3 regions of the Nocardioides pakistanensis genome follow, and region 3 is predicted to be linked to each of the others. Evidence: predicted binding sites of a transcription regulator. Region 3 holds the regulator's gene; each other region holds the start of a gene.
The links. Region 3 encodes HrcA, which represses chaperone genes, less so after heat shock. Its sites were predicted from a motif close to TTGGCACTCGNNNNNNNCGAGTGCCAA; they were not measured.
Positions count from the first base shown of each region.

Region 1: groL (chaperonin GroEL) is a predicted target of HrcA. The motif match lies at 1,220-1,246, and genes of this name have one in related genera.
Region 2: ACYVIH_RS22620 (FmdB family zinc ribbon protein) is a predicted target of HrcA. The motif match lies at 2,055-2,081, and genes of this name have one in related genera.

Region 1 covers NZ_BAAGUV010000025.1:120,570-123,817, forward strand. Annotated here, with positions in the region: gene ACYVIH_RS11870 (PPOX class F420-dependent oxidoreductase) at 1-164, shown strand, start outside; gene ACYVIH_RS11875 (ATP-grasp domain-containing protein) at 161-1,033, shown strand; gene groL (chaperonin GroEL) at 1,407-3,032, shown strand; gene ACYVIH_RS11885 (DUF6281 family protein) at 3,242-3,248, opposite strand, start outside.
Region 2 covers NZ_BAAGUV010000081.1:12,824-16,071, forward strand. Annotated here, with positions in the region: gene ACYVIH_RS22600 (NAD-dependent epimerase/dehydratase family protein) at 1-359, shown strand, start outside; gene ACYVIH_RS22605 (hypothetical protein) at 356-547, shown strand; gene mscL (large conductance mechanosensitive channel protein MscL) at 587-970, opposite strand; gene ACYVIH_RS22615 (SAF domain-containing protein) at 1,028-1,681, opposite strand; gene ACYVIH_RS22620 (FmdB family zinc ribbon protein) at 1,760-2,029, opposite strand; gene ACYVIH_RS22625 (penicillin acylase family protein) at 2,155-3,248, shown strand, end outside.
Region 3 covers NZ_BAAGUV010000034.1:199,250-202,497, reverse strand. Annotated here, with positions in the region: gene ACYVIH_RS14480 (MBL fold metallo-hydrolase) at 1-677, opposite strand, end outside; gene hrcA (heat-inducible transcriptional repressor HrcA) at 809-1,831, shown strand; gene dnaJ (molecular chaperone DnaJ) at 1,846-3,039, shown strand; gene ACYVIH_RS14465 (16S rRNA (uracil(1498)-N(3))-methyltransferase) at 3,036-3,248, shown strand, end outside.

The DNA of each region.
Region 1 (3,248 bases), on a different contig from region 3:
CGCTCGAGCCGTTGGTGGAGTACTTCCGCTGCATCGCCGGCGAGCACCCGGACTGGGACGAGTACCGCGACGCGATGGTCAAGCAGAACAAGTCGCTGATCCGGATCACCGTCGAGCGGTGGGGTCCGATCGCCAGCGGCGGCTTCCCGGCGGACCGCGCATGAGCGACGTCCTCCTGGTCACCTGCTCGGCACTGCCGGACGGCGAGGCCGGCGGCGCGCTGCTGGTGGAGGAGCTCGCCGCCCGCGGCGTCGCCGCCCGGTGGGTGGCTTGGGACGACCCCGGCGTCGACTGGTCGGCAGCCCGGCTGGCCGCGGTGCGCTCGGCATGGGACTACTACGGCCGGCGCGAGGAGTTCCTGGCGTGGGCACGGTCGGTCGAGCAGCTGACCGCGCTGGTCAACGACGCCCGGGTGCTGGAGTGGAACACCGACAAGCTCTACCTGCTGGACCTGATCGACGCCGGGCTGCCCGTCGTACCCACGATCGGGGCGGAGGACGAGAGCGAGCTGCCCCCGGCCGTCGCGGCGTTCGACGCGGCGGTGGTCAAGCCACGGGTCGGTGCCGGTGGCCGCGGGGTGGTGGTCTTCGACCTGGAGCCCGGGGGGCCGGAGGGGCTGGACGAGTCCCAGCTCCAGATCGGCCCATGGGTCGTGCAGCCGCTCGTGGAGTCGGTGCGCACCGAGGGGGAGACCTCGGTGTTCGTGCTCGGTGGCCGGGTCAGCGCCCAGGCCCGCAAGGTGCCGGCGGCGGGCGGGGAGATCCGGGTGCACGAGCAGTACGGCGGTCGCACCGAGGCCGTCGCGGTGACCGCCGAGGCCGCCGACCTGGCGCTGCGCACGGTCGCGGTGGCCGAGAAGCTCCTCGACGCCCGGCTGCCCTACGCGCGCGTCGACCTGATGCGCCTGGCGGACGGGACGCTGGCGGTCAGCGAGCTCGAGGCCAGCGAGCCGGGGCTCTACCTCGACGTCGTGCCGCAGAACGCGCCCGCCTTCGCCGACGCGGTCGTCGCGCTGCTCGCCGAGCGGGCCTAGACAGACGAGAGGCCGGAGCGCGGTGTCCTTGCGGACTCCGGCGCTCCGGCCAAAACCCCGTCGCACCCACGAGGTGGATTCAGGCTAGGACCGCGTCCGGGGCCGGTCAATGGTGCGCGGGCGGTCGACCGGGGATCGGCGTGCTGCGGTCTAGACACCGGCGCGGGTTGGCCCCGGCCCACCCGCCTTGCACTCGCCCTGGTCGAGTGCTAAACATTGGTTAGCACTCTCCAGGTGAGAGTGACAGTTCAAGGGCCGGGAAGATGAGGTCCCGAGCGCCGGCGGGAAGGGACTGCCGGGTCTGCAGGGATCGTCCGTCGCGGGCATCGATCCGGTCCACTTTCAACTCTACGCGTGAGGAACCGCAGGAGTTATGTCGAAGCTTATTGCGTTCAACGAGGAGGCCCGGCGCGGCCTCGAGCGTGGCATGAACACGCTCGCCGACGCCGTCAAGGTCACCCTCGGCCCCAAGGGCCGCAACGTCGTGCTGGAGAAGAAGTGGGGCGCCCCCACGATCACCAACGACGGTGTGTCCATCGCCAAGGAGATCGAGCTCGAGGAGCCGTACGAGAAGATCGGCGCCGAGCTCGTCAAGGAGGTCGCCAAGAAGACCGACGACGTCGCGGGTGACGGCACCACCACCGCCACCGTCCTGGCCCAGGCCATGGTGCGCGAGGGTCTGCGCAACGTCGCCGCCGGCGCGAACCCGATGGGCCTCAAGCGGGGCATCGAGAAGGCCGTCGACGCCATCTCCGAGCAGCTGCTCGGGATGGCCAAGGACGTCGAGACCAAGGAGCAGATCGCTTCGACCGCCTCGATCTCCGCTGCTGACACCCAGGTCGGCGAGATCATCGCCGAGGCCATGGACAAGGTCGGCAAGGAAGGCGTCATCACCGTCGAGGAGAGCAACACCTTCGGGCTCGACCTCGAGCTCACCGAGGGTATGCGCTTCGACAAGGGCTACATCTCGGCGTACTTCGTCACCGACGCCGAGCGCATGGAGACCGTGCTCGAGGATCCCTACATCCTGATCGCGAACCAGAAGGTCTCCAACGTCAAGGACATGCTGCCGCTGCTCGAGAAGGTCATGCAGTCCGGCAAGCCGCTGCTGATCCTGGCCGAGGACGTCGACGGCGAGGCCCTGTCCACGCTGGTCGTCAACAAGATCCGCGGCACCTTCAAGTCCGTCGCCGTCAAGGCCCCGGGCTTCGGTGACCGCCGCAAGGCCATGCTGCAGGACATCGCGATCCTCACCGGTGGCCAGGTCATCTCCGAGGAGGTCGGCCTCAAGCTCGAGACCACCGGGATCGAGCTGCTCGGCCAGGCCCGCAAGGTCGTCGTGACCAAGGACGAGACCACCATCGTCGAGGGCGCCGGCGACGCCGACCAGATCGCCGGCCGGGTCAACCAGATCCGCGCCGAGATCGAGAAGAGCGACTCCGACTACGACCGCGAGAAGCTGCAGGAGCGCCTGGCCAAGCTGGCCGGCGGTGTCGCGGTGATCAAGGTCGGCGCGGCCACCGAGGTCGAGCTCAAGGAGCGCAAGCACCGCATCGAGGACGCCGTCCGCAACGCGAAGGCGGCCGTCGAGGAGGGCATCGTCGCCGGCGGTGGCGTGGCGCTCGTCCAGGCCAGCGACAAGGCGTTCGAGAAGCTCGAGCTCGAGGGCGACGAGGCGACCGGTGCCGCGATCGTGAAGCACGCCGCCTCCGCGCCGCTGAAGCAGATCGCGATCAACGCCGGCCTCGAGGGCGGCGTCGTGGCGGAGAAGGTGCGCGGTCTCGAGCCCGGCTTCGGTCTCAACGCCGCCACCGGCGAGTACGTCGACATGATCGCCGAGGGCATCCTCGACCCGGCCAAGGTGACCCGCTCGGCGCTGCAGAACGCCGCGTCGATCGCCGCGCTGTTCCTCACCACCGAGGCCGTCGTGGCCGACAAGCCCGAGAAGGCTCCGGCCATGCCGGGTGCCGACGGTGGTATGGGCGGCATGGACTTCTGAGTCCGGCACCACCAGCACCACTGCGAAGGGCCCCGGGATCTCCCGGGGCCCTTCCGCGTCTCCGGCCGGCGTGAGGCCCGGGCACTCGACTGTCACAACGGTTCACCTGACCGGTTGTGACAGCCGTTCTGCACCATGGCACGTCACAACCGTTCAGCTGAAGGATTGTGGCGTGGAACCTCGGAACAGTACGAGGTCCAGGCGGTCTCTCAGTCC
Region 2 (3,248 bases), on a different contig from region 3:
GCGGCCACTCGGTCGGTCTCGGTTCACCGGAGGGCTGGGTGCACCCGCTGCACACCGACGACATCGGCTCGGCGGTGCTCGCCGCCCTCACCGCGCCGGGTGGGGTCTACAACGTCGGTGCGGAGCCGGTGCGGCGCCGCGACCTCGTGCGCGGCTATGCAACCGCCGTGGGCCGGGAGTCGGTCGGCTTCATCGGCCCCGTGGGTCAGCGGCTCACCGGCCGGCGCGCCGAGCCGGCCACCAGGTCGCTGCGGGTCAGCTCGGAACACTTCCGCGCCCAGACCGGTTGGACTCCTCGAAGGACGCACTTCGACGCGTCCTGGCTGGACGCAGGGGTCGCGACGAAGGTGGGCCGGTGAGCGGAGACCGCAAGCAGCGGGAGCAGGAGGTCGAGCGGAAGCGCAGGCTGGCCGCCGCGTTCGGCGACGCCCTGCCCGACCGTCCCCGGGACGAGTGCGCCGAGGCGTGGGGCGAGAGCGGCTCGCCTCGCGGCGGCGCGGGCGACGACGACTGGCTTCGTCGCCAGGTCCCGCCGCACCACGGCTGAACCCGGGCCCGGAGTCCGGACCCGGGTCGAGCCTGTGGCTCAGGCGCCGGTGCTGCCGCTCTGGTTGCGCAGCAGGTCGCGGATCTCGGTCAGCAGCGTGACCTCCTCCGAAGGCGGCGTCGGCTCCTCACCGCGCGCGCGCCGGGCCTGCAGCTTGTTGTAGGGCGTGACGATGAAGAAGTAGACGACCGCGGCCAGGATCAGGAACGAGATCACCGCGGTGACCCAGGTGCCGACCGGGAGCCCGGCGGGCTTCCACTCGCTGAAGTCGGGCTGCTTGCCCCCGGTGACCTTGGCGATCAGGGACATCAGCAGGTTCACCGTCTCGGTGACCACGGCCGCGAACGCGGTGGCCATGATGAAGGCCACGGCGAGCTCGACGAGGTTGCCGCGCATGATGAACTCTTTGAAGCCTTTGAGCATGGGCGCTCTCCTCCGTGCGTCGCCGGACGGCGATGGTTTCGGGCTGGCACCTGAACGCTAGTGCGTGATCACCAGCGAGAGGTAGCCCGCCACCGCCGCTGCGGCCAGCGAGCGCGCGGTCTCCTCGCTCACGGCGAGCACGACCAGACCCCCGGAGGCGAGCGTGCTCTCCTCCGACCGCGGCAGCGCCACGACCGGTGCAGCCTCGGCGACGAGCGTCGCCGGCGCGCGGCCCTGGGGGTCCGCCGCGATCACGTCGACCCGGTCACCGATGCGCAGGAGGGTCACCGCACCCGGGTCGGCGATCCGCACCGGCGCGGCCACCCGGCCGGGGTAGCCCTCGAGCAGGGAGCCGCTCAGCAGCCGGACGTCGGTGAGGGTCTCGCCGGCGCGGACCGGACCGGTCGTGGTGCGCCCGAGGGCCGCACCTTCGGCCGACAGGGCACCGACCGGCACGCTCGACGGCGGGACGGCGGACCGCACGAGATCTGCGCGTCCCAGCCGAGCACCGGCCGGCAGGTCGTGGGCGGCGGTGAGCACGGTCGCCGTCGGGGCGGCCGGCGGCGCCAGCGCCTGCATCGCCGTGAGGACGCCGAGCCCGGCGGTCAGCGCGGCGAGGGGGCGCCGTCGTGCGAGCACAGCCCGCCGCGCGCGACGGGTCCACGGGATCGGGGAGGGGTCACGCCGGTCACGACGTCGGGTGCGGTCCATGCCAGCCGAGGCTAGGCAAGATCGCGCCCCGGTGCGTCGCCTCATCCACAGGCGCGCCCGGGGCGGGATCGGGCAGGCTCAGGCCGCGCCGGCCTCGGCCGTCGTCTTGGTGGAGGTCTCGGTCTTCGTCGACGTCGAGCTCGTCGTGGTGGCCGAGGAGGACTTGGAGTCCGACCGGTTGTCGGTGCGGTAGAAGCCCGAACCCTTGAAGACCACGCCCACGGCGTTGAACACCTTGCGCAACCGGCCCTCGCACTGCGGGCACGTGGTCAGCGAGTCCTCGGTGAAGCTCTGGACCTGCTCGAAGGCGTGGTCGCAGTCAGTGCAGGCGTACTGGTAGGTCGGCACGCTCGTCCTCCGGAAGTTCTCGTCGTTAGCACTCGCACGGTGCGACTGCCAATTATCGCAACGTCGAGACGTTTCGCCAACTTCCCGGTCCGGTCCGCGATCGGTGGTGCGGCACAATGGCCGCCGTGTCCGCCAGCCCTGATCTCCCAGCTCAGCAGCCCGAGACCACGCCGAGGCCGGCGACCGGGTTCCGCTCATGGCCGCGCTGGGGGCGGGTGACGACCTACGTCGCGGCGGGGGTCGTGCTGCTGCTCGTCGCCGGCCTGGTCGCCACGGTCGCCGTCGTACGGCGGCCGTTCCCGACCGTCGACGGGGAGCTCGAGCTGCCCGGTCTCGCCGCCGAGGTGGAGGTGCTCCGCGACGAGCAGGGGATCCCGCACGTCTACGCCGACACCGCCGAGGACCTGTTCTACGCCCAGGGTTTCGTCCACGCGCAGGACCGGTTCTTCGAGATGGACTTCCGGCGCCACGTCACCGCCGGCCGCCTCGCCGAGATGCTCGGCGAGGACGCGCTCGAGACCGACATGTACATCCGCACCATGGGCTGGCGACGGATCGCCGAGCAGGAGATGTCGCTGCTGAGCCCCGAGACGCTGGACTACCTCGAGGCCTACAGCGCCGGGGTCAACGCCTACCTCGACTCCCACTCACCCGGCGAGATGGCGCTTGAGTACTCCGTGCTCGCGCTGAACGGCCTCGACTACGTGCCCGAGGAGTGGACGCCGGTCGACTCGGTCGCCTGGCTCAAGGCGATGGCGTGGGACCTGCGCGGCAACATGACCGAGGAGATCGACCGCGCGATCATGTCGGTCAACCACACCGCCGAGGAGATCGAGTACCTCTACCCGACCTACCCCTACGACCGCCACGAGCCGATCGTGCAGCAGGGTGCCGTGGTGGACCGGGTTTTCGAGCAGGACGCGACCTCCCGGGACACCCGGCTGCCGACCCGGCCCGGGCTGCCGGACGAGATGGTCAGGGCGCTCGAGCGGCTCGGGAGGGGCCTGGAGTCGATGCCGCAGCTGGTCGGCAGCGGCCAGGGCGTGGGCAGCAACAGCTGGGTGGTCGACGGCGAGCACAGCAGCACCGGCGAGCCGATCCTCGCCAACGACCCGCACCTGGGGATCTCGGTGCCGGGCATCTGGCACCAGATGGGACTGCACTGCAACGAGGTGACCGAGGCCTGCCCCTTCGACGTCTCCGGCTTCACCTTCTCCGG
Region 3 (3,248 bases):
ACCGGCAGCCCGTGCCCGGGGACCACCACGGTGCCCGAGCCGAGCATCCCGATCAGCAGGTCGAGGGTGACCGGCCAGTCGAGCGGGAAGCAGTCGTCGCCGAAGCCGGCGCGCTCGGCGGACTCCTCGACCAGGTCGCCGGCGTAGACGACGTCCGCGTCGCCGACGTGCACCACCACGTCGCCGGCGGTGTGGCCACGACCGGGGTGGAAGACCTCGACGATCCGGTCGCCGAGGTCGATCACCTTCGCCGAGGAGAACGTCCGGTCCGGCACGAGCACCTCGGTGCCCGTGACGTCGGTGTGCCGGCCGGCCGCCTCGAGGAGCTCCTGTGCGTGGTCGCGGAGGACGGCGGCGGTCTCCTCGTGCGCGACGACGGGCGGACCGTCGTACGCCTCCACGAGAGTGGCGTTGCCGAGCACGTGGTCCCAGTGCGCGTGGGTGTTGACCACGGCGACCACGTCGCCGGCGCCTAGAGCGCGGACCTGGTCGAGGACACCGCGCGCGGTGCCGGCGGAGGAGTGGCTGTCGATCACGACCAGGCCGTTGCGGCCGCCGACGAGCCCGACGTTGACGTCGGCGAGGCGGTGCCGCGCCACCCAGCACCGGTCGGCGACCTCGACGAAGCCGGCGTCCTGGGCGATCTCGAAGCCGGGGTGCGACTCGGGTGCGGTCATGGACGAAACCCTACGTCCGCCGATTCTGCCGCTCGCACCGCGGGCTAGTAGCATTGGCACTCGGAGCATGTGAGTGCCAGACCGCCTCGGGCGAGGCGTCGGCGCCGGTCTGTCGGGCAAGGAGGCGAGAGATGGTCGAGGACCGCAGGCTCGCCGTCCTCCGCGCGATCGTCGAGGACTACGTGTCCACCCAGGAGCCGGTCGGCTCCAAGGCACTGGTCGAGCGGCACCAGCTGGGGGTCTCCCCGGCGACGGTGCGCAACGACATGGCCGCGCTCGAGGACGAGGGCTTCATCATGCAGCCGCACACGAGCGCCGGCCGGATCCCGACGGACAAGGGCTACCGCCTCTTCGTGGACCGGCTCAGCCAGGTCAAGCCCCTGTCGGCGGCCGAGAAGCGTGCGATCACCACGCTGCTCGAGGGCGCGGTCGACCTCGACGACGTCGTCCAACGCAGCGTCCGGCTGCTCGCCCAGCTGACCCGCCAGGTCGCGATCGTGCAGTACCCCACGCTGTCGCGCTCCACGGTCCGCCACGTCGAGCTGGTCACGCTGACCGGCACCCGCCTGCTGCTGGTGCTGATCCTGAGCACCGGCCGTGTCGAGCAGCGCGTGGTCGAGCTGCCCGAACCGCTCGACGAGGAGACCGTGGGCCGGGTGCGCACGGCGCTGAACCGTGCCGCCTCGGGGGAGAAGCTGGCCGATGCCGCGGAGCGCGTGGGCGCGGTGCCCGGGGAGTTCGAGGCCGGCGACCGCCCGCCGGTGTCGGTCGTCGCCGCCGCGCTCGTCGAGGCGATGTCCGACCACCGCTCCGACGAGCGGGTCGTGGTGGGCGGCACGGCCAACCTCGCCCGGTTCGGGGACGGTTTCGACGCCTCGATCAAGCCGATGCTCGAGGCGCTCGAGGAGCACGTCGTGCTGCTCAAGCTGCTCGGGGAGGCCACCTCGCCGTCGACGCTGACGGTGCGGATCGGCCACGAGGTGCCCTACCAGGAGCTGACGTCGGCCTCGGTCGTGGCCACCGGCTACGGACCCGGCGAGGAGGCTCTCGCGACGCTGGGCATCGTGGGCCCGACCCGCATGGACTACCCCGGCACGATGGCCACCGTGCGAGCCGTGGCCCGCTACGTGTCGAAGATTCTCGACGAAGGATGAGCTGAGTAACCACTGTGAGCCAGGACCTCTACGAGACCCTCGGTGTCTCCCGCGACGCCGATGCAGACGCGATCAAGAAGGCCTACCGCCGGCTGGCGCGTCAGCTGCACCCTGACGTGAACCCCGACCCGGAGACCCAGGAGCGGTTCAAGGACGTCACCCGGGCCTACGAGGTGCTCTCCGACCCCGAGAAGCGGCGGATGTACGACCTCGGTGGTGACCCGTTCGGTGGCGCCGGTGCCGGCGGCTTCGGCCAGGGTGCGGGCTTCTCGTTCACCGACATCATGGACGCCTTCTTCGGTGGTGCCGGTGGTGGCGCCGCCGGGGCCGGCCGCGGTCCGCGTCCCAGGGTCCGCCGCGGGCAGGACGCCCTGATCCGGCTGGAGGTCGACCTCGCCGAGGCCGCGTTCGGCAGCACCCACGAGCTCAAGGTCGACACGGCCGTGCTGTGCACGGTCTGCTCCGGCTCGGGCGCCGCCCCCGGCTCGGAGCCGGTCACCTGCCAGACCTGCCACGGCCGGGGCGAGGTGCACCAGGTGCAGCGGTCCTTCCTCGGCGAGATCCGCACCATGCGCCCGTGCGCGGCTTGCCGCGGCTACGGCACGATCATCCCCGAGCCCTGCCGGGAGTGCTCCGGCGACGGCCGGGTCCGCTCGCGGCGCACCCTCAACGTGAAGATCCCCGCCGGCGTCGACACCGGCACCCGGGTCCAGCTGTCCGGGCAGGGCGAGGTGGGTCCCGGTGGCGGGCCGGCCGGCGACCTGTACGTCGAGATCCAGGTCGCCGAGCACAAGGTCTTCACCCGCCACGGCAACGACCTGCTCTGCACGGTCACCGTCCCGATGACCGCCGCCGCGCTCGGCACCACGCTGGAGCTGCCGACGCTCGAGGCCGACCTCGCCGACCTCGCCGACTCCGGCAGCGACAGCGAGCTCGAGACCAGCCTGGAGATCGACATCCGCCCCGGCACGCAGTCCGGCTCGGAGATCGTGCTCAACGGGCGCGGCGTGCCGAACCTGCGCGGCGTCGGGCGCGGCGACCTGGTCGCGCGTGTGGTCGTGGAGACCCCGACCCGGCTCGACGAGCGCCAGGAAGAGCTGCTGCGTGAGCTCGCGGCGATCCGTGGCGAGGAGTCGCCCGACGGCCAGGTGCAGGCCACGCACCGGTCGGTGTTCGACAAGCTGCGGAGCGCGTTCAACCCCCGATGAGCCTGCCGGTCTTCCACCGCCCCGAGCTGGCCGGCCTCGCGGTCGGGGACCCCGTGGAGCTGGGCGGCGACGAGGCGCGGCACGCGGTGGTGGTGCGCCGGATCCGCGTGGGGGAGCAGGTCGCGCTCAGCGACGGCGCTGGTACGACGGTCGTGGTCGACGTCGCGGCCACCGGCAAGACCACGCTGAGCGGCACCGTCACCGAGGTC